One region of the Cytobacillus sp. FSL R7-0680 genome, then DNA from elsewhere that is predicted to be linked to it. Evidence: a T-box and tRNA genes for the amino acid it is inferred to sense, from the RefSeq annotation. Region 1 holds a T-box; the other regions hold tRNA genes.

The links. A T-box is a leader RNA that pairs with one kind of tRNA and senses whether it is charged. The one in region 1 lies ahead of pheS (phenylalanine--tRNA ligase subunit alpha), so its partner is inferred to be a tRNA-Phe.
Region 2: it encodes a tRNA-Phe, which carries the amino acid that the T-box ahead of pheS (phenylalanine--tRNA ligase subunit alpha) is inferred to sense. The anticodon was not compared.
Region 3: it encodes a tRNA-Phe, which carries the amino acid that the T-box ahead of pheS (phenylalanine--tRNA ligase subunit alpha) is inferred to sense. The anticodon was not compared.
Region 4: it encodes a tRNA-Phe, which carries the amino acid that the T-box ahead of pheS (phenylalanine--tRNA ligase subunit alpha) is inferred to sense. The anticodon was not compared.

What each region holds. Positions count from the first base shown of each region.
Region 1 covers NZ_JBBPAO010000001.1:2,282,525-2,289,487, reverse strand. The annotation lists gene dut (dUTP diphosphatase) at 1-153, shown strand, start outside; gene MKY26_RS11390 (M42 family metallopeptidase) at 314-1,399, shown strand; gene sspI (small acid-soluble spore protein SspI) at 1,434-1,640, opposite strand; gene MKY26_RS11380 (TrmH family RNA methyltransferase) at 1,768-2,526, shown strand; T-box leader at 2,600-2,849, shown strand; gene pheS (phenylalanine--tRNA ligase subunit alpha) at 2,904-3,941, shown strand; gene pheT (phenylalanine--tRNA ligase subunit beta) at 3,959-6,373, shown strand; gene rnhC (ribonuclease HIII) at 6,627-6,963, opposite strand, start outside.
Region 2 covers NZ_JBBPAO010000001.1:281,110-288,072, forward strand. The annotation lists rRNA gene MKY26_RS01365 (23S ribosomal RNA) at 1-30, shown strand, start outside; rRNA gene rrf (5S ribosomal RNA) at 260-377, shown strand; tRNA gene MKY26_RS01375 (tRNA-Asn) at 397-471, shown strand; tRNA gene MKY26_RS01380 (tRNA-Ser) at 474-567, shown strand; tRNA gene MKY26_RS01385 (tRNA-Glu) at 583-657, shown strand; tRNA gene MKY26_RS01390 (tRNA-Val) at 662-737, shown strand; tRNA gene MKY26_RS01395 (tRNA-Met) at 748-821, shown strand; tRNA gene MKY26_RS01400 (tRNA-Asp) at 825-901, shown strand; tRNA gene MKY26_RS01405 (tRNA-Phe) at 956-1,031, shown strand; tRNA gene MKY26_RS01410 (tRNA-Thr) at 1,035-1,107, shown strand; tRNA gene MKY26_RS01415 (tRNA-Tyr) at 1,119-1,202, shown strand; tRNA gene MKY26_RS01420 (tRNA-Trp) at 1,206-1,279, shown strand; tRNA gene MKY26_RS01425 (tRNA-His) at 1,286-1,361, shown strand; tRNA gene MKY26_RS01430 (tRNA-Gln) at 1,408-1,482, shown strand; tRNA gene MKY26_RS01435 (tRNA-Gly) at 1,488-1,562, shown strand; tRNA gene MKY26_RS01440 (tRNA-Cys) at 1,582-1,655, shown strand; tRNA gene MKY26_RS01445 (tRNA-Leu) at 1,687-1,775, shown strand; tRNA gene MKY26_RS01450 (tRNA-Leu) at 1,797-1,879, shown strand; tRNA gene MKY26_RS01455 (tRNA-Gly) at 1,883-1,953, shown strand; gene MKY26_RS01460 (ABC transporter ATP-binding protein) at 2,291-3,106, shown strand; gene MKY26_RS01465 (iron-hydroxamate ABC transporter substrate-binding protein) at 3,170-4,090, shown strand; gene MKY26_RS01470 (FecCD family ABC transporter permease) at 4,095-5,135, shown strand; gene MKY26_RS01475 (FecCD family ABC transporter permease) at 5,132-6,139, shown strand; gene MKY26_RS01480 (B3/B4 domain-containing protein) at 6,264-6,929, opposite strand.
Region 3 covers NZ_JBBPAO010000001.1:2,710,336-2,717,298, reverse strand. The annotation lists rRNA gene MKY26_RS13640 (23S ribosomal RNA) at 1-2,191, shown strand, start outside; rRNA gene rrf (5S ribosomal RNA) at 2,462-2,578, shown strand; tRNA gene MKY26_RS13630 (tRNA-Glu) at 2,609-2,683, shown strand; tRNA gene MKY26_RS13625 (tRNA-Val) at 2,688-2,763, shown strand; tRNA gene MKY26_RS13620 (tRNA-Thr) at 2,779-2,854, shown strand; tRNA gene MKY26_RS13615 (tRNA-Lys) at 2,869-2,944, shown strand; tRNA gene MKY26_RS13610 (tRNA-Leu) at 2,954-3,035, shown strand; tRNA gene MKY26_RS13605 (tRNA-Gly) at 3,059-3,133, shown strand; tRNA gene MKY26_RS13600 (tRNA-Arg) at 3,137-3,210, shown strand; tRNA gene MKY26_RS13595 (tRNA-Pro) at 3,219-3,295, shown strand; tRNA gene MKY26_RS13590 (tRNA-Ala) at 3,309-3,384, shown strand; tRNA gene MKY26_RS13585 (tRNA-Met) at 3,411-3,484, shown strand; tRNA gene MKY26_RS13580 (tRNA-Ser) at 3,501-3,593, shown strand; tRNA gene MKY26_RS13575 (tRNA-Met) at 3,608-3,681, shown strand; tRNA gene MKY26_RS13570 (tRNA-Asp) at 3,685-3,761, shown strand; tRNA gene MKY26_RS13565 (tRNA-Phe) at 3,781-3,856, shown strand; tRNA gene MKY26_RS13560 (tRNA-Tyr) at 3,870-3,953, shown strand; tRNA gene MKY26_RS13555 (tRNA-Trp) at 3,957-4,030, shown strand; tRNA gene MKY26_RS13550 (tRNA-His) at 4,037-4,112, shown strand; tRNA gene MKY26_RS13545 (tRNA-Gln) at 4,129-4,200, shown strand; tRNA gene MKY26_RS13540 (tRNA-Cys) at 4,205-4,275, shown strand; tRNA gene MKY26_RS13535 (tRNA-Leu) at 4,280-4,361, shown strand; tRNA gene MKY26_RS13530 (tRNA-Gly) at 4,379-4,449, shown strand; tRNA gene MKY26_RS13525 (tRNA-Ile) at 4,457-4,533, shown strand; tRNA gene MKY26_RS13520 (tRNA-Asn) at 4,544-4,618, shown strand; tRNA gene MKY26_RS13515 (tRNA-Arg) at 4,634-4,707, shown strand; gene MKY26_RS13510 (FixH family protein) at 5,010-5,765, shown strand; gene MKY26_RS13505 (DUF4931 domain-containing protein) at 5,962-6,726, shown strand; gene rodA (rod shape-determining protein RodA) at 6,859-6,963, shown strand, end outside.
Region 4 covers NZ_JBBPAO010000001.1:2,524,347-2,531,309, reverse strand. The annotation lists rRNA gene MKY26_RS12605 (16S ribosomal RNA) at 1-532, shown strand, start outside; rRNA gene MKY26_RS12600 (23S ribosomal RNA) at 751-3,684, shown strand; rRNA gene rrf (5S ribosomal RNA) at 3,914-4,031, shown strand; tRNA gene MKY26_RS12590 (tRNA-Val) at 4,041-4,116, shown strand; tRNA gene MKY26_RS12585 (tRNA-Thr) at 4,133-4,208, shown strand; tRNA gene MKY26_RS12580 (tRNA-Lys) at 4,223-4,298, shown strand; tRNA gene MKY26_RS12575 (tRNA-Leu) at 4,316-4,400, shown strand; tRNA gene MKY26_RS12570 (tRNA-Gly) at 4,420-4,494, shown strand; tRNA gene MKY26_RS12565 (tRNA-Leu) at 4,501-4,589, shown strand; tRNA gene MKY26_RS12560 (tRNA-Arg) at 4,606-4,679, shown strand; tRNA gene MKY26_RS12555 (tRNA-Pro) at 4,688-4,764, shown strand; tRNA gene MKY26_RS12550 (tRNA-Ala) at 4,788-4,863, shown strand; tRNA gene MKY26_RS12545 (tRNA-Met) at 4,889-4,965, shown strand; tRNA gene MKY26_RS12540 (tRNA-Ile) at 4,979-5,055, shown strand; tRNA gene MKY26_RS12535 (tRNA-Ser) at 5,062-5,154, shown strand; tRNA gene MKY26_RS12530 (tRNA-Met) at 5,168-5,241, shown strand; tRNA gene MKY26_RS12525 (tRNA-Asp) at 5,245-5,321, shown strand; tRNA gene MKY26_RS12520 (tRNA-Phe) at 5,341-5,413, shown strand; tRNA gene MKY26_RS12515 (tRNA-His) at 5,423-5,498, shown strand; tRNA gene MKY26_RS12510 (tRNA-Gly) at 5,501-5,571, shown strand; tRNA gene MKY26_RS12505 (tRNA-Ile) at 5,579-5,655, shown strand; tRNA gene MKY26_RS12500 (tRNA-Asn) at 5,666-5,740, shown strand; tRNA gene MKY26_RS12495 (tRNA-Ser) at 5,744-5,834, shown strand; tRNA gene MKY26_RS12490 (tRNA-Glu) at 5,838-5,909, shown strand; gene glgB (1,4-alpha-glucan branching enzyme) at 6,089-6,963, shown strand, end outside.

The sequences.
Region 1 (6,963 bases):
ATTAATCATGGAAAAGAAGAATTCCGTGTAGAAAAACATATGAGAATTGCCCAAATGGTAATCGCACCAGTTTTTCAAGTTGAGCTTGCCCAAGTAAGTGATTTAACACAATCAGAAAGAAACAGTGGAGGGTTTGGTTCATCCGGAAAATAAGTGAGCGTCTAAACCTCAAAGTACCTTTAAGTCTTCCCGCTTGTTAACACATATGTATAAGTTCTATAGAAATGAAGTACAGTAAGAAGTAGTTTAAGTTTTTACAAAAGAAGGACTAACCATGTATAATGGGCTTAAATAATATTAAGGGAGTCGAAATATGTCTAAGCTTGATGAAACATTAACGATGCTAAAAGAACTAACTGATGCAAGAGGGGTTCCAGGTAACGAACGAGAAGTGCGTGAAGTGATGAAAAAATACATAGAACCCTTAGCTGATGAATTATCAACTGACGGACTTGGTAGTTTAATCGCTAAAAAAATTGGTCAAGCAGATGGGCCAAAGATTATGGTTGCTGGTCATTTAGATGAAGTAGGTTTTATGGTGACAAGTATTGATAATAAAGGGTTTTTGCGGTTTCAAACAGTTGGAGGCTGGTGGTCTCAAGTGATGTTAGCCCAACGTGTGACGATTGTAACATCTAAAGGAGATGTGACTGGGGTAATTGGTTCGAAGCCACCACATATTTTGCCAGCAGAAGCGCGTAAGAAAACAATTGAAATCAAGGATATGTTCATTGATATCGGTGCTTCTAGCCGTGAAGAGGCATTAGGTTGGGGCGTAAAACCAGGGGATATGGTTGTTCCATATTTTGAATTCACTGTGATGAACAATGAGAAAATGTTACTTGCGAAAGCTTGGGACAACAGAATCGGTTTGGCGATTGCAATTAAAGTGCTAGAAGGTTTGAAAAATGAGAACCATCCAAATACAGTATATGCGGTTGGAACGGTACAAGAAGAAGTTGGCTTGCGTGGGGCAAAAACAGCTGCACAAATGATTAAGCCTGATATCGGTATCGCTGTTGATGTTGGGATACCAGGAGATACACCAGGTGTAACAGAAAAGGATGCGTTAAGTAAATTAGGTGATGGTCCTCAAATTATTCTCTATGACGCTTCTATGGTGTCACATAAAGGTTTAAGAGATTTTGTAACAAATACAGCAGATGAGCTCAATATTCCATATCAGTTTGATTCTGTACCAGGTGGTGGAACGGATGCAGGTTCCATACATTTAACATATAAAGGTGTGCCAGCGCTTTCAATTACAATTGCAACAAGATATATTCATTCACATGCGGGTATTCTTCATCGTGATGATTTTGAAAACGCAGTAAAACTGATTACAGCTGTTATTAAAAGACTAGATAACGATACAGTTGCAAAAATAACTTTTGAATAGAAAAAAACAGCCTGATGAAAGGCTGTTTTTTTTCTTATTGTAAGCCGTTTTCTAACGTCTCTAGCATTTCTTTCTTTTCAGTTTCAGATGAATTTTGCCAAATGACTTCAAATAATACGCCAAGGCCAGGGAGCATTTTCTCTTCGCCTGTTTGTATAGCATCAACAATAGTATCTTTTAATTCATCTTGTGAATTACCTGAAACATTGTGTAAGATGGCATTACGTAAATTTAAGTTCATAAAAGTAAACACATCCTTCGTTAGAATTCGTTACGATTATAGGGTTTCTCATTTAAGATTTATTATGTATGTGTTTTTCGGTATAATGAAATATTAATGGCACGTGTTTTATTGAAGGAGCGAAAAAATGAAGTACTTACAATCAGCAAAAAATCCACAGGTGAAGCAGTGGAAAAAGCTTCTCAAAAGGAAAGAAAGAGATATAACAGGTACTTTTCTTGTTGAAGGATTTCATCTTGTTGAAGAAGCATTAAAAGAAAATCGTGTAAAAGAGTTAATGATTAGTGAGGAAAAGGATATACCAAAAAGCTGGAATGTAGGAAACTGTTCCGTTTATATCCTACCGCCACATGTGATTGGAGACTTAACTGATACACAAACACCGCAAGGAATTGTGGCCGTATGTTATCAAGAAGAAGAGAGGTCTTTCGATTCGCTTGGTTTGAAGAAATTATTACTATTAGATGAAGTGCAAGATCCCGGAAACTTAGGAACAATGATTCGTACAGCTGATGCGGCTGGCATGGATGCGGTTATCATCGGTCACGGCACAGTGGACCCTTATAATCCAAAGGTTTTACGTTCTGCTCAAGGTAGTCACTTCCATCTACCAATTATCCATGGCAAGTTGGATGTATGGATGAAGGAGTTAAAGGAAAATAATATTCCTGTATACGGTACAGCATTAGAAGGAGGCAAAGAATATCAAAGCTTTGCTCCACTGGATGAATTTGCATTGCTCGTTGGTAATGAAGGGAACGGTGTAAATAAAGAGTTACTTACACAAACTACAGCCAATCTGTATATTCCTTTATACGGTAAGAGTGAGTCCTTAAATGTAGCTGTAGCAGCAGGTATATTGCTATATTATTTGAGAAACGAATAATGAGTAAAAAAATCGTGAGAACAATTTGAATGTCGACTCATAATGTAATATAATAAATAGCAAAATGAAATAATTAAAAGCTATGATAGAGACAAAGTAAAGTATGTTTTGTTCATAATAGGGAGAAAATGCCTGAGACTGAAAGCATTTTTATGAGCGACTTACTCGAAATTTCAGCTCTTGAGCAGACATCGGGACCATCGAATATTTTCGATGTAAAGATGCACCGGCTTTTTGCCGTTATCGAAATGAAGCGAATATAGCATGTTTTTTATTGTTGTATTAAAAAGGGTGGTACCGCGATTCCAAACCTCGTCCCTTTCATGGGATAAGGTTTTTTATTTTGTCAAAAAAGTATTAAAAGGAGGAGTTTCAAGATGCAAGAGCGTTTAAAAGAATTGCAAGCAGAAGCGTTAGAGAAGGTTTCTGCGGCAATGGATTTAAAAGAATTAAATGATATCCGCGTTGCTTATTTAGGTAAGAAAGGCCCGATCACAGAAGTACTAAAAGGAATGGGGAAACTTTCTGCAGAAGAACGTCCGAAAATGGGTGCATTAGCAAATGAAGTGCGTGATCAAATTACGCAAGGAATAACGGCAAAACAAGTGCAGTTAGAAGAAGCGCAAATTCAAGCTAAGCTTGCTGCAGAAACGATTGATGTGACATTACCAGGTCGTCCTGTACATACCGGTAATCATCATTCATTAACAAGGGTTGTTGAAGAAATTGAGGACTTATTCATTGGAATGGGCTATACCGTAGCGGAAGGACCAGAAGTGGAGAAGGATTATTATAATTTTGAAGCATTGAACTTACCAAAAGGTCACCCTGCACGTGATATGCAAGATTCATTCTATATTACAGAGGATATTTTATTACGCACACATACTTCGCCTGTGCAAGCTAGAACGATGGAAAAGCATGAGGGGAAAGGTCCAGTGAAAATCATTTGTCCAGGAAAAGTATTCCGTCGTGATAATGATGATGCGACTCACTCTCATCAATTTATGCAAATTGAAGGACTTGTGATAGATGAAAATATTCGTATGACAGACTTAAAGGGTACGCTAGAAGTATTTGCGAAAAAAATGTTTGGTGAAGAGAGAGAAATTCGCCTTCGTCCAAGTTTCTTCCCATTTACTGAGCCATCTGTAGAAATGGATATTTCTTGTATGATTTGTTCTGGAAAAGGCTGTAATGTATGTAAAAAAACCGGTTGGATTGAGATCTTAGGTGCAGGAATGGTACACCCAAATGTCCTTGAAATGGCAGGATTTGATTCTAAAAAATATACAGGTTTTGCCTTTGGCATGGGAGCTGAGCGTATTGCCATGTTAAAATACGGTGTCGATGATATTCGTCATTTCTATACAAATGATAGTAGATTCTTAAAGCAATTCTCAATTCATGAATAAAGGGGGAGGACAACGATATGTACGTTTCATATAAATGGTTACAAGAATATGTTGACTTATCTGGGATTACACCAGAAGAATTAGCAGAGAAGATCACAAAGAGCGGAATCGAAGTTGAAGGTGTAGAGACACTTGATGAAGGAATTAAGGGTGTCGTCGTCGGCTATGTATCTGAAAAACAGAAACATCCAAGTGCTGATAAATTAAATATTTGTCAAGTAGACCTTGGCGATGGCGAACTTGTGCAAATCATTTGTGGGGCTCCTAATGTTGATAAAGGACAAAAGGTAGCAGTTGCAACTGTAGGTGCAGTATTACCGGGGAATTTTAAAATTAAAAAAGCAAAATTACGTGGTGAAGCTTCGAATGGTATGATTTGTTCTCTTCAAGAACTAGGCTTTGAAAGTAAGCTAGTCGCTAAAGATTATAGTGAAGGTATCTATGTGTTTCCAGCATATACAGAGCTTGGAACCAATGCATTAGAGCAATTGCACAGAGATGATCAAGTATTAGAACTAGGGTTAACACCGAACCGTGCAGATTGCCAAAGTATGCTTGGTGTTGCCTATGAAGTCGCTGCTATTTTAGAAAAAGATGTGAAGTTACCGCAGACAAAGGTAGAGACTGTTTCTGAGAGGGCCGCTGATTACATCACTGTAAATGTAGAAGCAGCAGATGATAACCCATTATATGTCGCTAAAGTAATTAAAAATGTAAAAATCGCTCCGTCACCACTATGGTTACAAGCTCGTTTAACAGCAGCTGGTATTCGTCCACATAATAATGTTGTTGATATTACGAACTATATTTTGCTTGAATACGGTCAGCCTTTACACGCGTTTGATTATGATCGCCTAGGTTCGAAAGAGATTCTTGTTCGCCGTGCCAACCAAGGTGAAAAAATCACTACGCTTGATGATGCTGAGAGAGAATTAACAACAGATCACCTAGTTATCACAAATGGGGAAGTACCAGTTGCTTTAGCTGGTGTAATGGGTGGAGCGAATTCAGAAGTTGGTAATGAAACAACGACCGTACTACTTGAATCAGCTTATTTCACTGGAGGTGCGATTAGAAAGTCCTCGAAAGATCACGGATTAAGGAGTGAAGCGAGTGCGCGTTATGAAAAAGGTGTTGATCCACAGCGTGTTCGTCCAGCAGCAGAAAGAGCAGCGCAATTACTCACGCAATACGCAGGCGGAGAAGTATTAGAGGGATCAGTAGAGGTTGACACGTTAAAAGTAGAACCTGCTGTTATCACCATTACCATTGATAAAATCAATCGTGTCCTTGGAACATCGTTACTAGTGAGTGAAGCAAAAGATATTTTAGAAAGATTGCAATTCACGACAGTGGTTGAAGAGAATGAAATTACAGTAACAGTGCCAACAAGACGTGGTGATATTACAATAGAAGAGGATCTTGTAGAAGAAGTGGGTCGCCTATACGGATACGATAATCTTGCTTCAACATTGCCCGGTGGGACGGCTTCAGCAGGTAGTTTAACGCCTTATCAAAAGAAACGACGTATCGTTCGTCAATACTTGGAAGGGGCGGGATTATATCAAGCCATCACTTACTCATTAACGAGTGAAGATAAAGCGCAAAACTACTCCTTAGAAGCTAGAGACCCAATTAAGCTTGCGATGCCGATGAGTGAAGAGCGTAGTGTGTTACGGCTTAGCTTAACTCCGCATTTACTAGAAGTCCTTAAATATAATAGTGCGAGACAAATTGACGCTACTGCTATTTACGAAACAGGCTCTGTTTTCTTACGTACAGCTGAGAATGAGTTGCCTGAGGAAAAAGAACATTTAGCTGCGGCCATTACAGGTTTATGGGAGTTACATCAATGGCAAGGGGAGAAAAAGCCAGTTGATTTCTTTGTTCTGAAAGGAATTCTAGAAGGATTATTTAGTAAACTTGGTTTGTTAGAACAAATCACGTTTGCCAAATTTGAGAAAGACGGACTACATCCCGGTCGCTCAGCAGAAGTATTTCTAAATGAAACGAGTATAGGGTTTATTGGTCAAGTTCATCCGAATGTTGAAAAAGAATTAGACTTAAAAGAAACGTATGTTTTTGAATTATCATTAGAGAAATTATTACATGCTGAAATTAAACCTTTACGCTATGAAGCTATTCCTCGTTACCCATCTATTACGAGAGATATTGCTTTAGTGGTCGATCAAACAACGACAGCTCAAGCATTAAGTACTGTCATTCGTGAAGCAGGCGGCAAATTACTAAAAGACGTTCATGTATTTGATTTATATGAAGGAGATCGAATGGAAGAAGGTAAAAAATCAATTGCCTATTCACTGAAATATTTTGATCCAGAACGGACTCTTACAGATGAAGATGTTGTAAAAGCCCATGACAAAGTGTTAAAAGCATTAGAAGAAAAAACTGGTGCTGTCCTTCGTGGATAAATAATCATCAAAGTGATACTTACTGTTATTTTTCGGTAGTATCACTTTTTTTGTACAGTGTAGTTGAAAAGAAAAATTACTATTTAAGAGACTATAAATATAGGAAGAAATAAGAGTAAGATAGTGGTAAGATGAGGAATCACTGGTCCCAGAAGAAGCGCCCTGTATTAGAAGTAGAACACAAGCTGAGAGCTTGAGAGGCGCTAGTAAAAGTAGAAATCCGCTCTTCATAAAAGAGCGGAGCCCTATTGCTTTATGCTTTATACTTCTTTCTATAAAGAGCTTTTGCTTTATCGGTGTTAGCAAAATGCAGTTTCACAAAGCGCGTTAGAGAATCTTCACCATGGATATGTATTAATTTCGCACCGCATTCGTCAACCTTAGGGCCGGCACCTTTTGTTAGTGGAAAGCCAGCCTTTTTACTTAATTCCTCGAAACGAAGGAGAAACGCATAGCGTGCAAGGATTGATGCAGCTGCGACAGCGATATGTACAGATTCACCTTTCGTACTGAAATATACATTTTCTCTTTGTATATTGGCTTGAGATTTTAAATAATTATAATATACTCCTTCTTGAGCAAATTGATCG
Region 2 (6,963 bases), 2.0 Mb from region 1:
CTAATACTAATCGATCGAGGACTTAACCAAAAACGAAAAGCGAAAGCACCTACCTAGGCGCTGTAGCTGGACAATACGAAATGCGGGCGGCTTTAAGCCGCCGCAGCTAGACAGCACTACGTAAGTAGTCGCGTCAGCACGCATTCAGGCGATTACTCAAAACAATCTTCTTCAACATTACCTAGTTTTCAGAGAATGATTTAAAATTTCTCTTGAAAATTTTATTAAAGACGTTATAATAATATATGTCTTTAAAAAGTCCGGTGGCGATAGCGAGAAGGTCACACCCGTTCCCATACCGAACACGGAAGTTAAGCTTCTAAAGCGCCGATGGTAGTTAGGGGCTGTCCCCTTGTGAGAGTAGGAAGTTGCCGGGCATACATACTATTAAATTATTCCGCAGTAGCTCAGTGGTAGAGCATTCGGCTGTTAACCGAACGGTCGTAGGTTCGAATCCTACCTGCGGAGCCAATGGAGAGCTGTCCGAGCTGGCCGAAGGAGCACGATTGGAAATCGTGTAGGCGGTTTATAGCCGTCTCAAGGGTTCAAATCCCTTGCTCTCCGCCATTAAACATATAAATTGGCCCCTTGGTCAAGCGGTTAAGACACCGCCCTTTCACGGCGGTAACACGGGTTCGAATCCCGTAGGGGTCACCATTTTGGAGGATTAGCTCAGCTGGGAGAGCATCTGCCTTACAAGCAGAGGGTCGGCGGTTCGATCCCGTCATCCTCCACCATTCATATTATCGCGGGGTGGAGCAGTCCGGTAGCTCGTCGGGCTCATAACCCGAAGGTCGCAGGTTCAAATCCTGCCCCCGCAATTTGGTCCGGTAGTTCAGTTGGTTAGAATGCCTGCCTGTCACGCAGGAGGTCGCGGGTTCGAGTCCCGTCCGGACCGCCACTACATAAATTCACACAAATTAATTTAAAACATATTGTAAAACGTATAAGTTTTGGCTCAGTAGCTCAGTCGGTAGAGCAAAGGACTGAAAATCCTTGTGTCGGCGGTTCGATTCCGTCCTGAGCCACCATTTGCCGGCCTAGCTCAATTGGTAGAGCAACTGACTTGTAATCAGTAGGTTGGGGGTTCAAGTCCTCTGGCCGGCATTGTTTTTTATGGAGGGGTAGCGAAGTGGCTAAACGCGGCGGACTGTAAATCCGCTCCTTCGGGTTCGGCAGTTCGAATCTGCCCCCCTCCACCATCTAGGGGTATAGTTTAATGGTAAAACGAAGGTCTCCAAAACCTTTGATGTGGGTTCGATTCCTACTACCCCTGCCAATTATGGCGGTTGTGGCGAAGTGGTTAACGCATCGGATTGTGGTTCCGACATTCGTGGGTTCGATTCCCATCAGCCGCCCCATTATTTTAAATTCACATTTTTTGCTTTCATGCATAGAATATACAAATGGGCTATAGCCAAGTGGTAAGGCAACGGATTTTGATTCCGTCATTCGCAGGTTCGAACCCTGCTAGCCCAGCCAGATCTGCGGAAGTAGTTCAGTGGTAGAACATCACCTTGCCAAGGTGAGGGTCGCGGGTTCGAATCCCGTCTTCCGCTCCAAGTAGTTATTTATATTGATGGCGGCATAGCCAAGTGGTAAGGCAGAGGTCTGCAAAACCTTCACCACCGGTTCAAATCCGGTTGCCGCCTCCAATACATATTCACTCATTTTTATACACCTCATGCCGGGGTGGCGGAACTGGCAGACGCACAGGACTTAAAATCCTGCGGTAGGTGACTACCGTACCGGTTCGATTCCGGTCCTCGGCACCATAATTAAATAAAAGAATATTTGCCGGTGTGGCGGAATTGGCAGACGCGCACGACTCAAAATCGTGTTCCATCACGGAGTGTCGGTTCGACCCCGACCACCGGTATTTGCGGGTGTAGTTTAGTGGTAAAACCTCAGCCTTCCAAGCTGATGATGAGGGTTCGATTCCCTTCACCCGCTTATATGGAAGTAAAGGACTGTAGACAATCTCTATTTATTAGCAGATTGTCTACAGTTTTTTTAGTTGAAGTGATTAGTTTTGTTGTTTTTTACTAACCTTAACGAAGTGCATAATGAGTGAAGAGAATGGATGAAAGGCTTCAGTAACGAGAAATGCATTCTCCTTAAAAAATATATGCAGAATACAGGTTGGTTAACAAGAAATATGGTGGAAATGAAAACTTTTCGTATTGATGGTTGACAGGATAGCTTTTATTAGATAAAATTTTCTTTGAAGTTGATAATCATTATCAATGACATGATGATGATCTAAAATGTTCGGATGGAGTGAATGACCTTGTCTAGATTATTTACTGAAGACTTAAGAATTGCATACGGTGATAGAGAGATTGTGAAGAACTTAAACATGATGATACCAGACGGTGAGATTACGGCTATTATTGGGCCGAATGGTTGTGGTAAATCGACTGTCTTAAAGACGATTGCAAGAATTATCCAAGCCAAAGCTGGGTCTGTATATCTTGATGGTAAGCAAATCAGTAAGGAATCGACAAAAGCGATTGCACAAAAAATGGCCATTCTTCCTCAATCTCCTGATGCTCCTGAAGGCTTAACGGTTTCAGAGCTAGTATCTTATGGAAGATTTCCATATCAAAAGGGTATGGGGAGATTAACAGCAAAAGATCGCCAGGTGATAGATTGGGCACTCCAAGTAACAGGAATTGCAGAATTTAAAGATAGAGAAGTAGATGCATTGTCTGGTGGACAGCGGCAAAGAGTATGGATCGCGATGGCTTTGGCTCAAGAGACTGATATAATCTTATTAGATGAGCCGACTACATATTTAGATATGTGTCATCAATTGGAAGTATTAGAACTGTTAAAAGAGCTTAATCAGTTAGAAAATAGAACAATTGTTATGGTTATTCATGATTTAAACCATGCAGCAAGGTTTGCTGATTATTTAATTGCTATGAGAGCAGGCAAAATTATTAAAAATGGTGCTGCGAAGGAAGTTATGAATAAGCAGATTTTAAGAGAAGTATTTAATATTGATGCAGAAATTGGTATTGATCCACGTACACAAAAACCAATCTGCTTAACTTATGATTTAATTGATAGTAGGATGGTAGTTCAAGAGCAAGTCGTTTAATGATTTGCTTCTTTTTTTGACTATAATTGAGAATGATTATTATTTTAAAGGTGGATGGAGAACTTGAAAAAGCAATTGGTATTTTTATTTTTTATTCTATTATTAGTTTTAACAGCTTGCGGAAATGGTGGGAATGAATCGTCAGGTGAAGGCAGTAAGGAAACGGAAAAAGAAACATTTACATATAAATCAGAAAATGGAGAAATGGAGTTACCAGCTAATCCTGAAAGAGTAGCATCTATGGCTTACACTGGTAATGTTCTATCATTAGGGATTACGCCAGTAGCAATAGATGAGTGGTCTAAAGCGAACAAATTTTATGGTGATAAACTGAAAGATTCTGAAGTCATTACAGCAGATAATGTAGAGAAATTATTAGAATTAGAACCAGATTTAATTATTGCATATTCAACTGACGAAAATTTAGATAAATACAAAGAAATCGCGCCAACCGTCACATTAACTTATGAAAAATATGGCTATTTAGATCAACACCTTGAAATAGGTAAGGTGTTAGGAAAAGAGCAGGAAGCACAAGCATGGGTGGAAGAGTGGAAAGAAAAGACAGCTGCTGAAGGTGAGAAAGTAAAAGAGGCAATTGGTGATGATGCGACTATTATGGTATTTGAGACATTTGGTAAAGACATGTATGTGTATGGTGAGAACTGGGGACGCGGAACAGAAATCATTTATCAAGCACTTGGTTTAAAAGCACCTAAAGCGGTAGAAGAAGAAGTATTTGGACCAGGGTACTTAGCTATATCTTCAGAAGTCATACCAAAATATGCTGGAGATTATATTTTCCTAGGAGATGGACAAGGAGCCGATAATTCCTTTACTGAAACAGATGTTTGGAAAGGCATCCCAGCAGTGGAAAATGACCGCGTGTTTACATTTGACTCTTCTTCTTTCTATTTCAATGATCCCATTTCATTGGAAGAAGAATTAGCATTTATCGTTGAAAATTTACTTGGGGCTAAGTAATATAATGAAAAATAATACTTTTAATGAAGCAAAGGAAAAGAAAATATATGCACGTCCTGCAATTGCTTCTATTATTCTAGCACTAAGCTGCCTACTTTTAGTAGGTAGCTTAGTTTTGGCTATTTCGGTTGGAGCAGCGAGTATTTCATTTGCAGATGTTTGGCAAGCTGTATTTGCTTATGAACAAGGAAACGAAGACCACCAAATTATAAGAAGTATACGATTACCTCGTGAGCTAGGAGCTGCTGTTGTCGGCGCGGCTTTTGCTGTTAGTGGTGCCATTATGCAAGGAATGACAAAAAACCCTTTAGCAGATCCGGGTTTACTAGGTTTAAATGCAGGTGCAAGTTTAGGACTAGCGATTGCCTTCTCGTATGTAGGCAATACAAATTATATGATTATTATGTTATTCTCATTTATTGGAGCAGGGATTGCTGCTTGCTTAGTATTTGGATTTAGCGCAATGAAAAGAGGTGGGATGAGTCCACTAAAAATAACGTTAGCTGGTGCGGCAGTTACTGCATTTCTTTCATCGATTGGAGAAGGGATAGCACTTATAAATAAATTATCACAAAGTATTGCCTTTTGGACTGCTGGTGGCGTTTCAGGAACAACATGGGCACAGTTGCAAATTGTTACACCTACAGTACTTTTCGGTATTATAATTGCCATCATGCTCTCAAGAAGTTTGACTGTATTAAGCTTTGGAGAAGATGTGGCTAAAGGCTTAGGGCAAAGAACTTTTATTGTTAAGGCTGTGCTCATGACGGTTGTTCTTATATTAGCAGGTGCCGCGGTTTCTCTTGTTGGGGCGATTGCTTTTGTTGGTTTATTAATTCCTCATATCGTGAGATTTTTAGTCGGTACGGATTATAGATGGATTATTCCGTGTTCAGCCGTAATAGGTAGTGTGTTTTTAGTTTTAGCCGATACGGCAGCAAGAATGGTTAATCCTCCTTTTGAAACACCAATGGGAGCAATTGTAGCAATACTTGGCCTACCTTTCTTCTTGTACCTTGCAAGAAAGGGGAGATCATTAATATGATTAGTGCCCGCCACTTTAAACGTTCAATTATTATCATTATCTCGACGTTCGTGTTACTATTGCTTATCTTTACAATTAGTGTAGCAACAGGATTTGCCTCTTTAAGTCCCGATCGTCTTTTGCCAACATTACTTGGTAATGGAACGGCGAAGGAAAACCTGATTTTATTTACCTTTAGATTGCCGAGGATACTGATTGCGGTGCTCGCAGGCATGGGTTTAGCTTTGTCGGGGGCAATATTACAGAGTATTACGAGGAACCCGTTAGCAGATCCGGGAATACTAGGAATTAATTCAGGTGCCGGTTTGTTTGTCGTTTTCTTTGTTTTGTTATTTGGAAATAGTACAGGCAATCATTTATATTTGTTGCCACTATTCGCTTTAATTGGAGGATTAATTACCGCTATATTCATTTACCTTCTCTCTTACAAGAGAGGGGAGGGCATTCAACCTGGTAGAATGCTTTTAGTTGGTGTAGGATTAGCTGCTGCTATAAATGGTGCATTGTTAACTCTTGCTTCTAAAATGGCTAGAGAAGAGTATGATTTCTTCGCCAACTGGGCTGCAGGGAGAATATGGGGAGATGATTGGTTATTTGTCTTTGCTCTCCTTCCTTGGCTTGCAATATTAATCCCGTTCATTTACTTTAAATCAAATACGCTAAATACGATGGCTTTAAATGAAGAGCTTTCTGTAGGTCTTGGAGTTAAAACGAATAAGGAAAGGTATATACTGTTATTGGCTTCCGTGGCCTTGGCAGCTGCGTCAGTATCCGTTAGTGGTGGTATAGCATTTATCGGTTTGTTAGCACCCCATATTGCAAGAAGCTTAGTCGGTCCTAGACATCAGTTGTTTTTGCCTGTTGCGGCAATGTTTGGGGGCTTACTTTTACTTTCAGCAGATACGGTTGGCAGAGTTTTACTTGATACGATTGGCATACCAGCGGGAGTAATTGTATCATTTATTGGGGCGCCGTATTTTCTATATTTAATGGCTAAGAAATAATAGACTTAAAAATCGAACAAAATAAGAGTGAAATGCACCCCACTTGCTAGACACAATCTAACAAGTGGGGTGCATTTTTTCTATAGCCAAATTTAATGCTGTAGAAAAATAGGATATTATTTTTTTAAACTATTACCTCAACTTGACCATTACCTCCATGAACTTGGATAAACATATCTTTTAGTGAGTTGAGCAGTGCTTGTGCCTCAACTGTTTCAATTGAATGTCTTAAAAAGACGACTTGTAATGCATTGGTTGTCTGTTCATTAACATTTGTTCTAGTAGAATCTACAAATGGACTACCAAATGGCCCAAGTGAATCACTTAAAATAATTAAGTTTTTTAGTGAATTATCACGTCCGTTTAATCCTCCGTAAACTTCTCCATCAGCTCCGATTCTCACATCAATATTTCCGTTGATACAATCTAAATCGTATATGCCAATCGGGACTTCGTATTTTAATGAGAAAAAATTATTAATATCAGCGGCACTGTTGATGCTCTGTAGGTAGTTCTGTTTTTTAATTCTTCGATACATTGCTTCAGCAGAATGACGATATTTGTTGGGGTCTTTACCTGTTTGTTTGAAAATACTTCGCCATTCTTTTATCCCTGCAAATTCAGTTATATTCTTTTCTTCAAGATCAAAAAATAATGACTCTTGAAAGAGTTGTAAGCGGCCCTTTACCATTTGGGGAGAACCTGATATAGTGATATGATTGTATGTAATGATGCCTATTTTGAATTGAGGGAATAAGGTCTTTAAATCTTTTGATATGTTGATTACCAATGTTTACACCTCCTGATTTTATAATAACTAGTTT
Region 3 (6,963 bases), 430 kb from region 1:
CCAGGGTGAAGTCCAGGTAACACTGGATGGAGGCCCGAACCCACGTACGTTGAAAAGTGCGGGGATGAGGTGTGGGTAGCGGAGAAATTCCAATCGAACTTGGAGATAGCTGGTTCTCTCCGAAATAGCTTTAGGGCTAGCCTCATGCGTAAGAATCTTGGAGGTAGAGCACTGTTTGGACTAGGGGCCCTCATCGGGTTACCGAATTCAGACAAACTCCGAATGCCAAAGATTTATCCATGGGAGTCAGACTGCGAGTGATAAGATCCGTAGTCAAGAGGGAAACAGCCCAGACCACCAGCTAAGGTCCCAAAGTATACGTTAAGTGGAAAAGGATGTGGAGTTGCTTAGACAACCAGGATGTTGGCTTAGAAGCAGCCACCATTTAAAGAGTGCGTAATAGCTCACTGGTCGAGTGACTCCGCGCCGAAAATGTACCGGGGCTAAACGTATCACCGAAGCTGTGGATTGAACATCGTTGATGTTCAGTGGTAGGAGAGCGTTCTAAGGGCGTTGAAGCTAGACCGTAAGGACTGGTGGAGCGCTTAGAAGTGAGAATGCCGGTATGAGTAGCGAAAGATGGGTGAGAATCCCATCCACCGAATGCCTAAGGTTTCCTGAGGAAGGCTCGTCCGCTCAGGGTTAGTCGGGACCTAAGCCGAGGCTGAAAAGCGTAGGCGATGGACAACAGGTTGATATTCCTGTACCACCGTATTCTGTTTGAGTGATGGGGGGACGCAGGAGGATAGGGTAAGCGCACTATTGGATGTGCGTCTAAGCAGTTAGAGGGACCATGAGGCAAATCCCATGGTCACATACCTTGAGCTGTGATAGCGAGGGAAATTTAGTACCGAAGTTCTTGATTCCACACTGCCAAGAAAAGCCTCTAGCGAGGAATAAGGTGCCCGTACCGCAAACCGACACAGGTAGGCGAGGAGAGAATCCTAAGGTGAGCGAGAGAACTCTCGTTAAGGAACTCGGCAAAATGACCCCGTAACTTCGGGAGAAGGGGTGCTCATTAGGGTGTTAAAGCCTTGATGAGCCGCAGTGAATAGGCCCAGGCGACTGTTTAGCAAAAACACAGGTCTCTGCGAAGCCGCAAGGCGAAGTATAGGGGCTGACGCCTGCCCGGTGCTGGAAGGTTAAGAGGAGAGGTTAGCTCACGCGAAGCTTTGAATCGAAGCCCCAGTAAACGGCGGCCGTAACTATAACGGTCCTAAGGTAGCGAAATTCCTTGTCGGGTAAGTTCCGACCCGCACGAAAGGCGTAACGATCTGGGCACTGTCTCAACGAGAGACTCGGTGAAATTATAGTACCTGTGAAGATGCAGGTTACCCGCGACAGGACGGAAAGACCCCGTGGAGCTTTACTGTAGCCTGATATTGAATTTTGGTACAGCTTGTACAGGATAGGTAGGAGCCTTAGAAGCCGGAGCGCTAGCTTCGGTGGAGGCGTCGGTGGGATACTACCCTGGCTGTATTGAAATTCTAACCCACATCCCTTATCGGGATGGGAGACAGTGTCAGGTGGGCAGTTTGACTGGGGCGGTCGCCTCCTAAAGAGTAACGGAGGCGCCCAAAGGTTCCCTCAGAATGGTTGGAAATCATTCGTAGAGTGTAAAGGCACAAGGGAGCTTGACTGCGAGACCTACAAGTCGAGCAGGGACGAAAGTCGGGCTTAGTGATCCGGTGGTTCCGCATGGAAGGGCCATCGCTCAACGGATAAAAGCTACCCCGGGGATAACAGGCTTATCTCCCCCAAGAGTCCACATCGACGGGGAGGTTTGGCACCTCGATGTCGGCTCATCGCATCCTGGGGCTGTAGTCGGTCCCAAGGGTTGGGCTGTTCGCCCATTAAAGCGGTACGCGAGCTGGGTTCAGAACGTCGTGAGACAGTTCGGTCCCTATCCGTCGTGGGCGCAGGAAATTTGAGAGGAGCTGTCCTTAGTACGAGAGGACCGGGATGGACGCACCGCTGGTGTACCAGTTGTCTTGCCAAAGGCATCGCTGGGTAGCTATGTGCGGAAGGGATAAGTGCTGAAAGCATCTAAGCATGAAGCCCCCCTCGAGATGAGATTTCCCATAGCGCAAGCTAGTAAGATCCCTGAAAGATGATCAGGTTGATAGGTTAGAGGTGGAAGTGTGGCGACACATGTAGCTGACTAATACTAATCGATCGAGGACTTAACCAAAAACGAAAAGCGAAAGCGCCTTGCATAGGTGCGACAAGCATAAGACAGATTTGACAGGAGGTTGTTCTTTAACCTCATGACAAATTTGACTTATGACCTCGAGCACCTAGGCGCTGTAGCTGGACAATACGAAATGCGGGCGGCTCCTAGGCGCCGCAGCTAGACAGCACTACGTAAGTAGTCGCATCAGCAACGCATAGGCGATTACTCATAAATATCTTCTTCAACATTACCTAGTTTTGAGGGAACGATTCCCTTACAATTTCATAGTCCGGTGGCGATAGCGAGAAGGTCACACCCGTTCCCATACCGAACACGGAAGTTAAGCTTCTCAGCGCCGATGGTAGTTAGGGGCTGTCCCCTTGTGAGAGTAGGACGCTGCCGGGCAAACTACCCCAATTTTTGGGGTTATTTTTTGGCCCCTTGGTCAAGCGGTTAAGACACCGCCCTTTCACGGCGGTAACACGGGTTCGAATCCCGTAGGGGTCACCATTTTGGAGGATTAGCTCAGCTGGGAGAGCATCTGCCTTACAAGCAGAGGGTCGGCGGTTCGATCCCGTCATCCTCCACCATTTTTGTGTTTATTTGCCGGCCTAGCTCAATTGGTAGAGCAACTGACTTGTAATCAGTAGGTTGGGGGTTCAAGTCCTCTGGCCGGCACCACTCGTCCTTTGTACGAGCCATTAGCTCAGTTGGTAGAGCATCTGACTTTTAATCAGAGGGTCGAAGGTTCGAGTCCTTCATGGCTCACCATTTATATTTGCGGGTGTGGCGGAATTGGCAGACGCACCAGACTTAGGATCTGGCGCCGCAAGGCGTGGGGGTTCGACTCCCTTCACCCGCATTAGTATTTTATAATGGATATTTGCGGAAGTAGTTCAGTGGTAGAACATCACCTTGCCAAGGTGAGGGTCGCGGGTTCGAATCCCGTCTTCCGCTCCATATGCGCCCGTAGCTCAATTGGATAGAGCGTTTGACTACGGATCAAAAGGTTAGGGGTTCGACTCCTCTCGGGCGCGTTTTATTTCGGGAAGTAGCTCAGCTTGGTAGAGCACTTGGTTTGGGACCAAGGGGTCGCAGGTTCGAATCCTGTCTTCCCGACCACGAATACTTTTTAGGGGCCTTAGCTCAGCTGGGAGAGCGCCTGCTTTGCACGCAGGAGGTCAGCGGTTCGATCCCGCTAGGCTCCACCAATTTAATTTTTAACAATATATTTTATGGCGGTGTAGCTCAGCTGGCTAGAGCGTACGGTTCATACCCGTGAGGTCGGGGGTTCGATCCCCTCCGCCGCTATTGCTTTTTTATTAATGGAGGAATACCCAAGTCTGGCTGAAGGGATCGGTCTTGAAAACCGACAGGGGTGTTAAAGCCCGCGGGGGTTCGAATCCCTCTTCCTCCGCCATTAATATTTATTATCGCGGGGTGGAGCAGTCCGGTAGCTCGTCGGGCTCATAACCCGAAGGTCGCAGGTTCAAATCCTGCCCCCGCAATCTGGTCCGGTAGTTCAGTTGGTTAGAATGCCTGCCTGTCACGCAGGAGGTCGCGGGTTCGAGTCCCGTCCGGACCGCCATTTACATATTTATTATTTTGGCTCAGTAGCTCAGTCGGTAGAGCAAAGGACTGAAAATCCTTGTGTCGGCGGTTCGATTCCGTCCTGAGCCACCATTTAGTCTTTTTTGGAGGGGTAGCGAAGTGGCTAAACGCGGCGGACTGTAAATCCGCTCCTTCGGGTTCGGCAGTTCGAATCTGCCCCCCTCCACCATCTAGGGGTATAGTTTAATGGTAAAACGAAGGTCTCCAAAACCTTTGATGTGGGTTCGATTCCTACTACCCCTGCCAATTATGGCGGTTGTGGCGAAGTGGTTAACGCATCGGATTGTGGTTCCGACATTCGTGGGTTCGATTCCCATCAGCCGCCCCATTTTTAAACATTTTATTGGGCTATAGCCAAGTGGTAAGGCAACGGATTTTGATTCCGTCATTCGTAGGTTCGAACCCTACTAGCCCAGTTATGGCAGCATAGCCAAGTGGTAAGGCAGAGGTCTGCAAAACCTTTATCCCCGGTTCAAATCCGGGTGTTGCCTTTATGCCGGTGTGGCGGAATTGGCAGACGCGCACGACTCAAAATCGTGTTCCTTCGGGAGTGTCGGTTCGACCCCGACCACCGGTATGTTGAAGTTCTTAAATGCGGGTGTAGTTTAGTGGTAAAACCTCAGCCTTCCAAGCTGATGATGAGGGTTCGATTCCCTTCACCCGCTTAAATAGGGGCCTATAGCTCAGCTGGTTAGAGCGCACGCCTGATAAGCGTGAGGTCGATGGTTCGAGTCCATTTAGGCCCACCATTTATATTATTCCGCAGTAGCTCAGTGGTAGAGCATTCGGCTGTTAACCGAACGGTCGTAGGTTCGAATCCTACCTGCGGAGCCATACATATTTTAGTTTGCGCCTTTAGCTCAGCTGGATAGAGCAACAGCCTTCTAAGCTGTGGGTCAGAGGTTCGAATCCTCTAAGGCGCGTCAAAGCTCTTAAATCTTCTATAAGGTTTATGAGCTTTTTTGTATGATTAATTTTAAATTAAGCTTCTAGGCATCTAGTTGAAAGCTTTGTAGATAAGTACAAAAAAAAAGCTTCCATGAATGGAAGCTAAAAAGGGGGATTTACACTTGTAATAGAAGTTTCTCCAAATAAATCTTTTTTTATACCTATATTTTCTTTATTTTACATATTTCTCTCATTAACAAATTATTTCACTTTTCTAACACATATTATTAGTAATATAGATGAGAAAGATTAGATGTTTAAGAAAGAGGGGCTTTTTATGAAGAAGTGGATATCAACCTTTTCTGTAATTATGATTATTTTTCTTGCTGCTTGTGGAAATGCAGAGAATGATGCAAACTCTAGTGGTGGGGAAGGATCAGTTCCTGCTGCAATCGATGCCAGTATCTCGATACCAAGTCAGATTAAAAGGAACGAAGAAGTACGCTTGGAAGTTACTGTTACTCAGGGAGACGAGTCTGTGGAAGATGCAGATGAAGTAAAATTTGAATTGTGGGAAGATGGGAAAAAGGATAATGGTGAATTAATAGAAGCAGAACACGAGAATGATGGCAAGTACGTTGCATCCTATACATTTGAAAAAGATGCTATCTATCATATTCAGTCACATGTCACCGCAAGAAGTATGCACACTATGCCTAAAGTTAAAGTGGCGGTAGGCAGTGCTGAAATAGATAACGAAGAAGAAAATCAAGGCCACAGCGCACATGAGCATGATGGAAATGTAGCGATACATATAAGTCCTACTGCTGATATTAAGACGAATGAGGAAACTCCATTTGATATTCATATTACTAAAGAAGAACAAGGACTTGAAGAGGCAAATGTGAGGTTAGAAATCGTTCAGTCAATTGATGATCATCAGGTGGCATGGGTAGATGCAGTAGAGGAAACTAGTGGGATGTATACAGCAACACATGCATTTACTGATAATGGAACATACAAGATTGTCGTTCATGTAGAAAATGATGAAGGATTACATGAACATAGTGAATTTGAGGTCATAGTAAATTAACAGTAGAAAAAAGATATTTGCATATGCAAATATCTTTTTTATCTTATTTAATAATGTACTTTTGTTTTCATGTTACGCAAGTGAAGTTGCCTTTAATATTGATGAATTTTATACTAATCATAATCAAACTTTCACACTATAAAGAAGAAGCCCTTTATAATAGAAGTAAGTAATTGAAATCAGGAGAGAATAACAAATGACAAATACTCATTTATTTTTTAATACAAGCATTGGTAAACAGAAACCTAATAGTATAAGGAATAAAGAACAAGTGTGTCCGTTCTGTCAGAGAGAACAATTGACGAAGATTATTGCGGAGGATGGTCCAATCATTTGGTTGGAGAATAAATATCCCGTATTAGAAAATGCTCATCAAACGGTCTTAATCGAGACAGATCAGTGTGACACGGAACTTTCACAGTATGATGACAACCATTTAGTCAGATTGATTACATTTGGTTTAGACAATTGGTTAAGTATGGAGAAAAGTGATAAATATAAATCTGTGATTTTTTTCAAGAATCATGGTCCTCATTCAGGTGGAAGCATTGCTCATCCTCATATGCAAATTGTAGGTTTATATGATGTCGTATATCAAAATAAGGTGCAGGCTGACGATTTTGTAGGAGAGTTAATTGATCAACATGGTGATACTGAATTTTCTTTATCTAATAAACCACGTATTGGTTTTTATGAATTTAATGTTAAATTAGGACAGAAAAAGGATATCGCAGCGTTTGCTAAATATATTCAAATGGCAACCAAATATATTTTGAGGGATTTTCCTTTTACATGTAACAGCTATAATCTATTCTTTTACCATTTCGAGAATGAAATATTTGCAAAAATTGTCCCTCGATATGTAACAAGCCCTCTTTTTATCGGATATTTCTTGCCACAAGTACCTAATAACATCATGTGGATGGTGAAGGATATTCAAAGTAAATATGTACAATTATAATATGCATTTTTTCTTTGTTACAAAAAAGAAATATACGTAGCTGTTGTGATTTTCATCTAAAAAAAATATAATGAAGTATTGTACACAGATTATTTTTAATGAAGAGCCTTTGTTTCATAAGGAGATTGATTAATGACTTCTAAACGAACGACAACATCGAGAATTGATTATACTTTAGTTCTTATTTTATTTTTATTGTTTTTAGTGAGCTGTATTTCTATATATAGTGCACAAACG
Region 4 (6,963 bases), 240 kb from region 1:
AGAGATAGGACTTTCCCCTTCGGGGGACAGAGTGACAGGTGGTGCATGGTTGTCGTCAGCTCGTGTCGTGAGATGTTGGGTTAAGTCCCGCAACGAGCGCAACCCTTGATCTTAGTTGCCAGCATTTAGTTGGGCACTCTAAGGTGACTGCCGGTGACAAACCGGAGGAAGGTGGGGATGACGTCAAATCATCATGCCCCTTATGACCTGGGCTACACACGTGCTACAATGGATGGTACAAAGGGCTGCAAGACCGCGAGGTTTAGCCAATCCCATAAAACCATTCTCAGTTCGGATTGTAGGCTGCAACTCGCCTACATGAAGCCGGAATCGCTAGTAATCGCGGATCAGCATGCCGCGGTGAATACGTTCCCGGGCCTTGTACACACCGCCCGTCACACCACGAGAGTTTGTAACACCCGAAGTCGGTGGGGTAACCTTTTGGAGCCAGCCGCCTAAGGTGGGACAGATGATTGGGGTGAAGTCGTAACAAGGTAGCCGTATCGGAAGGTGCGGCTGGATCACCTCCTTTCTAAGGAATATACGGAATTGACTTGATGTTAGACTGTTCGTTCAGTTTTGAGAGTATAATCTCTCAATTCAATCGTTCTTTGAAAACTAGATAATGTAATGAAGAAGATTACCGAGTAATCGCCACCTTAGTTATTTTCTCTCTATATAATAGAGTAGAGATACTAAACTTTTTTAAAACACACAACCGTGAGGGAAGCGAAAGCAACCCAAACATATGGTTAAGTTAATAAGGGCGCACGGTGAATGCCTTGGCACTAGGAGCCGATGAAGGACGGGACTAACACCGATATGCTTCGGGGAGCTGTAAGTAAGCTTTGATCCGGAGATTTCCGAATGGGGAAACCCCCTATCCGTTATGGGATAGGATCCATACCTGAATACATAGGGTATGGAAGGCAGACCCGGGGAACTGAAACATCTAAGTACCCGGAGGAAGAGAAAGCAAACGCGATTCCCTGAGTAGCGGCGAGCGAAACGGGATTAGCCCAAACCAAGAGGCTTGCCTCTTGGGGTTGTAGGACATTCTATACGGAGTTACAAAGGAACGAGATAGACGAAGAGGTCTGGAAAGGCCCGCCATAGGAGGTAAAAGCCCTGTAGTTGAAACTTCGTTCCCTCCAGAGTGGATCCTGAGTACGGCGGGACACGAGAAATCCCGTCGGAAGCAGGGAGGACCATCTCCCAAGGCTAAATACTCCCTAGTGACCGATAGTGAACCAGTACCGTGAGGGAAAGGTGAAAAGCACCCCGGAAGGGGAGTGAAAGAGATCCTGAAACCGTGTGCCTACAAGTAGTTAGAGCCCGTTAATGGGTGATAGCGTGCCTTTTGTAGAATGAACCGGCGAGTTACGATTACATGCGAGGTTAAGTTGGACAGACGGAGCCGTAGCGAAAGCGAGTCTGAATAGGGCGAATTTAGTATGTGGTCGTAGACCCGAAACCAGGTGATCTACCCATGTCCAGGGTGAAGTCCAGGTAACACTGGATGGAGGCCCGAACCCACGTACGTTGAAAAGTGCGGGGATGAGGTGTGGGTAGCGGAGAAATTCCAATCGAACTTGGAGATAGCTGGTTCTCTCCGAAATAGCTTTAGGGCTAGCCTCATGCGTAAGAATCTTGGAGGTAGAGCACTGTTTGGACTAGGGGCCCTCATCGGGTTACCGAATTCAGACAAACTCCGAATGCCAAAGATTTATCCATGGGAGTCAGACTGCGAGTGATAAGATCCGTAGTCAAGAGGGAAACAGCCCAGACCACCAGCTAAGGTCCCAAAGTATACGTTAAGTGGAAAAGGATGTGGAGTTGCTTAGACAACCAGGATGTTGGCTTAGAAGCAGCCACCATTTAAAGAGTGCGTAATAGCTCACTGGTCGAGTGACTCCGCGCCGAAAATGTACCGGGGCTAAACGTATCACCGAAGCTGTGGATTGAACATCGTTGATGTTCAGTGGTAGGAGAGCGTTCTAAGGGCGTTGAAGCTAGACCGTAAGGACTGGTGGAGCGCTTAGAAGTGAGAATGCCGGTATGAGTAGCGAAAGATGGGTGAGAATCCCATCCACCGAATGCCTAAGGTTTCCTGAGGAAGGCTCGTCCGCTCAGGGTTAGTCGGGACCTAAGCCGAGGCTGAAAAGCGTAGGCGATGGACAACAGGTTGATATTCCTGTACCACCGTATTCTGTTTGAGTGATGGGGGGACGCAGGAGGATAGGGTAAGCGCACTATTGGATGTGCGTCTAAGCAGTTAGAGGGACCATGAGGCAAATCCCATGGTCACATACCTTGAGCTGTGATAGCGAGGGAAATTTAGTACCGAAGTTCTTGATTCCACACTGCCAAGAAAAGCCTCTAGCGAGGAATAAGGTGCCCGTACCGCAAACCGACACAGGTAGGCGAGGAGAGAATCCTAAGGTGAGCGAGAGAACTCTCGTTAAGGAACTCGGCAAAATGACCCCGTAACTTCGGGAGAAGGGGTGCTCATTAGGGTGTTAAAGCCTTGATGAGCCGCAGTGAATAGGCCCAGGCGACTGTTTAGCAAAAACACAGGTCTCTGCGAAGCCGCAAGGCGAAGTATAGGGGCTGACGCCTGCCCGGTGCTGGAAGGTTAAGAGGAGAGGTTAGCTCACGCGAAGCTTTGAATCGAAGCCCCAGTAAACGGCGGCCGTAACTATAACGGTCCTAAGGTAGCGAAATTCCTTGTCGGGTAAGTTCCGACCCGCACGAAAGGCGTAACGATCTGGGCACTGTCTCAACGAGAGACTCGGTGAAATTATAGTACCTGTGAAGATGCAGGTTACCCGCGACAGGACGGAAAGACCCCGTGGAGCTTTACTGTAGCCTGATATTGAATTTTGGTACAGCTTGTACAGGATAGGTAGGAGCCTTAGAAGCCGGAGCGCTAGCTTCGGTGGAGGCGTCGGTGGGATACTACCCTGGCTGTATTGAAATTCTAACCCACATCCCTTATCGGGATGGGAGACAGTGTCAGGTGGGCAGTTTGACTGGGGCGGTCGCCTCCTAAAGAGTAACGGAGGCGCCCAAAGGTTCCCTCAGAATGGTTGGAAATCATTCGTAGAGTGTAAAGGCACAAGGGAGCTTGACTGCGAGACCTACAAGTCGAGCAGGGACGAAAGTCGGGCTTAGTGATCCGGTGGTTCCGCATGGAAGGGCCATCGCTCAACGGATAAAAGCTACCCCGGGGATAACAGGCTTATCTCCCCCAAGAGTCCACATCGACGGGGAGGTTTGGCACCTCGATGTCGGCTCATCGCATCCTGGGGCTGTAGTCGGTCCCAAGGGTTGGGCTGTTCGCCCATTAAAGCGGTACGCGAGCTGGGTTCAGAACGTCGTGAGACAGTTCGGTCCCTATCCGTCGTGGGCGCAGGAAATTTGAGAGGAGCTGTCCTTAGTACGAGAGGACCGGGATGGACGCACCGCTGGTGTACCAGTTGTCTTGCCAAAGGCATCGCTGGGTAGCTATGTGCGGAAGGGATAAGTGCTGAAAGCATCTAAGCATGAAGCCCCCCTCGAGATGAGATTTCCCATAGCGCAAGCTAGTAAGATCCCTGAAAGATGATCAGGTTGATAGGTTAGAGGTGGAAGTGTGGCGACACATGTAGCTGACTAATACTAATCGATCGAGGACTTAACCAAAAACGAAAAGCGAAAGCACCTACCTAGGCGCTGTAGCTGGACAATACGAAATGCGGGCGGCTTTAAGCCGCCGCAGCTAGACAGCACTACGTAAGTAGTCGCGTCAGCACGCATTCAGGCGATTACTCAAAACAATCTTCTTCAACATTACCTAGTTTTCAGAGAATGATTTAAAATTTCTCTTGAAAATTTTATTAAAGACGTTATAATAATATATGTCTTTAAAAAGTCCGGTGGCGATAGCGAGAAGGTCACACCCGTTCCCATACCGAACACGGAAGTTAAGCTTCTAAAGCGCCGATGGTAGTTAGGGGCTGTCCCCTTGTGAGAGTAGGACGTTGCCGGGCATACATATTGGAGGATTAGCTCAGCTGGGAGAGCATCTGCCTTACAAGCAGAGGGTCGGCGGTTCGATCCCGTCATCCTCCACCATTTTTTGTGTGTATTTGCCGGCCTAGCTCAATTGGTAGAGCAACTGACTTGTAATCAGTAGGTTGGGGGTTCAAGTCCTCTGGCCGGCACCACTCGTGCTTTGTACGAGCCATTAGCTCAGTTGGTAGAGCATCTGACTTTTAATCAGAGGGTCGAAGGTTCGAGTCCTTCATGGCTCACCATTTGATCATTTTAATATGCGGGTGTGGCGGAATTGGCAGACGCACCAGACTTAGGATCTGGCGCCGCAAGGCGTGGGGGTTCGACTCCCTTCACCCGCACCATTTTTCATTTTAAATATTTGCGGAAGTAGTTCAGTGGTAGAACATCACCTTGCCAAGGTGAGGGTCGCGGGTTCGAATCCCGTCTTCCGCTCCAATATGTGCCGGGGTGGCGGAACTGGCAGACGCACAGGACTTAAAATCCTGCGGTAGGTGACTACCGTACCGGTTCGATTCCGGTCCTCGGCACCATTCTTTTTAAAATTAAGCGCCCGTAGCTCAATTGGATAGAGCGTTTGACTACGGATCAAAAGGTTAGGGGTTCGACTCCTCTCGGGCGCGTTTTGTATCGGGAAGTAGCTCAGCTTGGTAGAGCACTTGGTTTGGGACCAAGGGGTCGCAGGTTCGAATCCTGTCTTCCCGACCACTAGATATACATATATATTTTTAGGGGCCTTAGCTCAGCTGGGAGAGCGCCTGCTTTGCACGCAGGAGGTCAGCGGTTCGATCCCGCTAGGCTCCACCAATTAATTTTATACAATATATTCTATGGCGGTGTAGCTCAGCTGGCTAGAGCGTACGGTTCATACCCGTGAGGTCGGGGGTTCGATCCCCTCCGCCGCTACCATAGATAGAATGATGGACCTTTAGCTCAGCTGGTTAGAGCAGACGGCTCATAACCGTCCGGTCGTAGGTTCGAGTCCTACAAGGTCCACCATTATTCGGAGGAATACCCAAGTCTGGCTGAAGGGATCGGTCTTGAAAACCGACAGGGGTGTTAAAGCCCGCGGGGGTTCGAATCCCTCTTCCTCCGCCATTCATATTATTATCGCGGGGTGGAGCAGTCCGGTAGCTCGTCGGGCTCATAACCCGAAGGTCGCAGGTTCAAATCCTGCCCCCGCAATCTGGTCCGGTAGTTCAGTTGGTTAGAATGCCTGCCTGTCACGCAGGAGGTCGCGGGTTCGAGTCCCGTCCGGACCGCCATTTACATATTTATTATTTTGGCTCAGTAGCTCAGTCGGTAGAGCAAAGGACTGAAAATCCTTGTGTCGGCGGTTCGATTCCGTCCTGAGCCATCTTTTATGGCGGTTGTGGCGAAGTGGTTAACGCATCGGATTGTGGTTCCGACATTCGTGGGTTCGATTCCCATCAGCCGCCCCATTGCGGGTGTAGTTTAGTGGTAAAACCTCAGCCTTCCAAGCTGATGATGAGGGTTCGATTCCCTTCACCCGCTTAAATAGGGGCCTATAGCTCAGCTGGTTAGAGCGCACGCCTGATAAGCGTGAGGTCGATGGTTCGAGTCCATTTAGGCCCACCATTTATATTATTCCGCAGTAGCTCAGTGGTAGAGCATTCGGCTGTTAACCGAACGGTCGTAGGTTCGAATCCTACCTGCGGAGCCATATGGAGAAGTACTCAAGTGGCTGAAGAGGCGCCCCTGCTAAGGGTGTAGGTCGGGCAACCGGCGCGAGGGTTCAAATCCCTCCTTCTCCGCCAGTTGGCCCCTTGGTCAAGCGGTTAAGACACCGCCCTTTCACGGCGGTAACACGGGTTCGAATCCCGTAGGGGTCATAAAAAAGAAGCTGTCAACATAAGTTGACAGCTTCTTTTTTATGTGGCTAACACTTTTTGGATGTTATATTATCTGTCATTAGATGTCAAAATAATTTGAAAAATAACAAGGGATTTTTATACTTAAGACGAATTATTTAAGAAAGAGTAATGTAATACAAGGAGTGGAATGAATTAAGATGAATACAACTGCATACCCCACTGAATTCGAAATGCACTTGTTTCATGAAGGAAGCTTATTTAAGGCATACGAACTGTTTGGATCACACCGTCATAAAGAAGGAGATAATTGGGTTACTTCCTTTACTATCTATGCTCCACATGCCACCTCAATATCATTAGTTGGTTCTTTTAATCATTGGAATGGCGAAGGTTTTTCATTAGATAAAGTAAATAAAGAGGGGATATGGAGAATTCAGCTAGATGGAGATTTAACAGGAGAAATTTATAAATATGCAATTAAGAACAAGGATGAACAAACTTTTTTAAAGGCTGATCCTTTTGCTTTTTGTTCAGAATTACGGCCTAGTACTGCTTCGATTGTTTATTCCTTAGAAGGTTACAAATGGAAGGACCAAGGCTGGCAAAAGGAAAAACAACAAAGGAAAGCATTTTCAGAACCTATGATGATATATGAGATGCACTTAGGTACATGGAAAAAGAGGAATGGCCTTTTATTGACATACAGTGAACTAGCAGAAGAAATCATTCCTTACGTAAAGGAGCATGGTTTTACACATATTGAATTGATGCCTATAATTGAACACCCTTATGATCGTTCATGGGGGTATCAAGGAACAGGCTATTATTCGGCTACTAGTAGATATGGTGAACCAAAAGATTTAATGTTTTTTATTGATCAATGTCATCAAAATAATATTGGTGTTATTTTAGATTGGGTACCAGGACATTTCTGTAAAGATCAACATGGGCTATATTGTTTAGATGGTGAATATGTTTATGAATACGAAACAGAAGCTGATAGGGAAAATTTTGTTTGGGGTACAGCTAATTTTAATTTAAGTAAAACAGAGGTTCATAGTTTCCTCATATC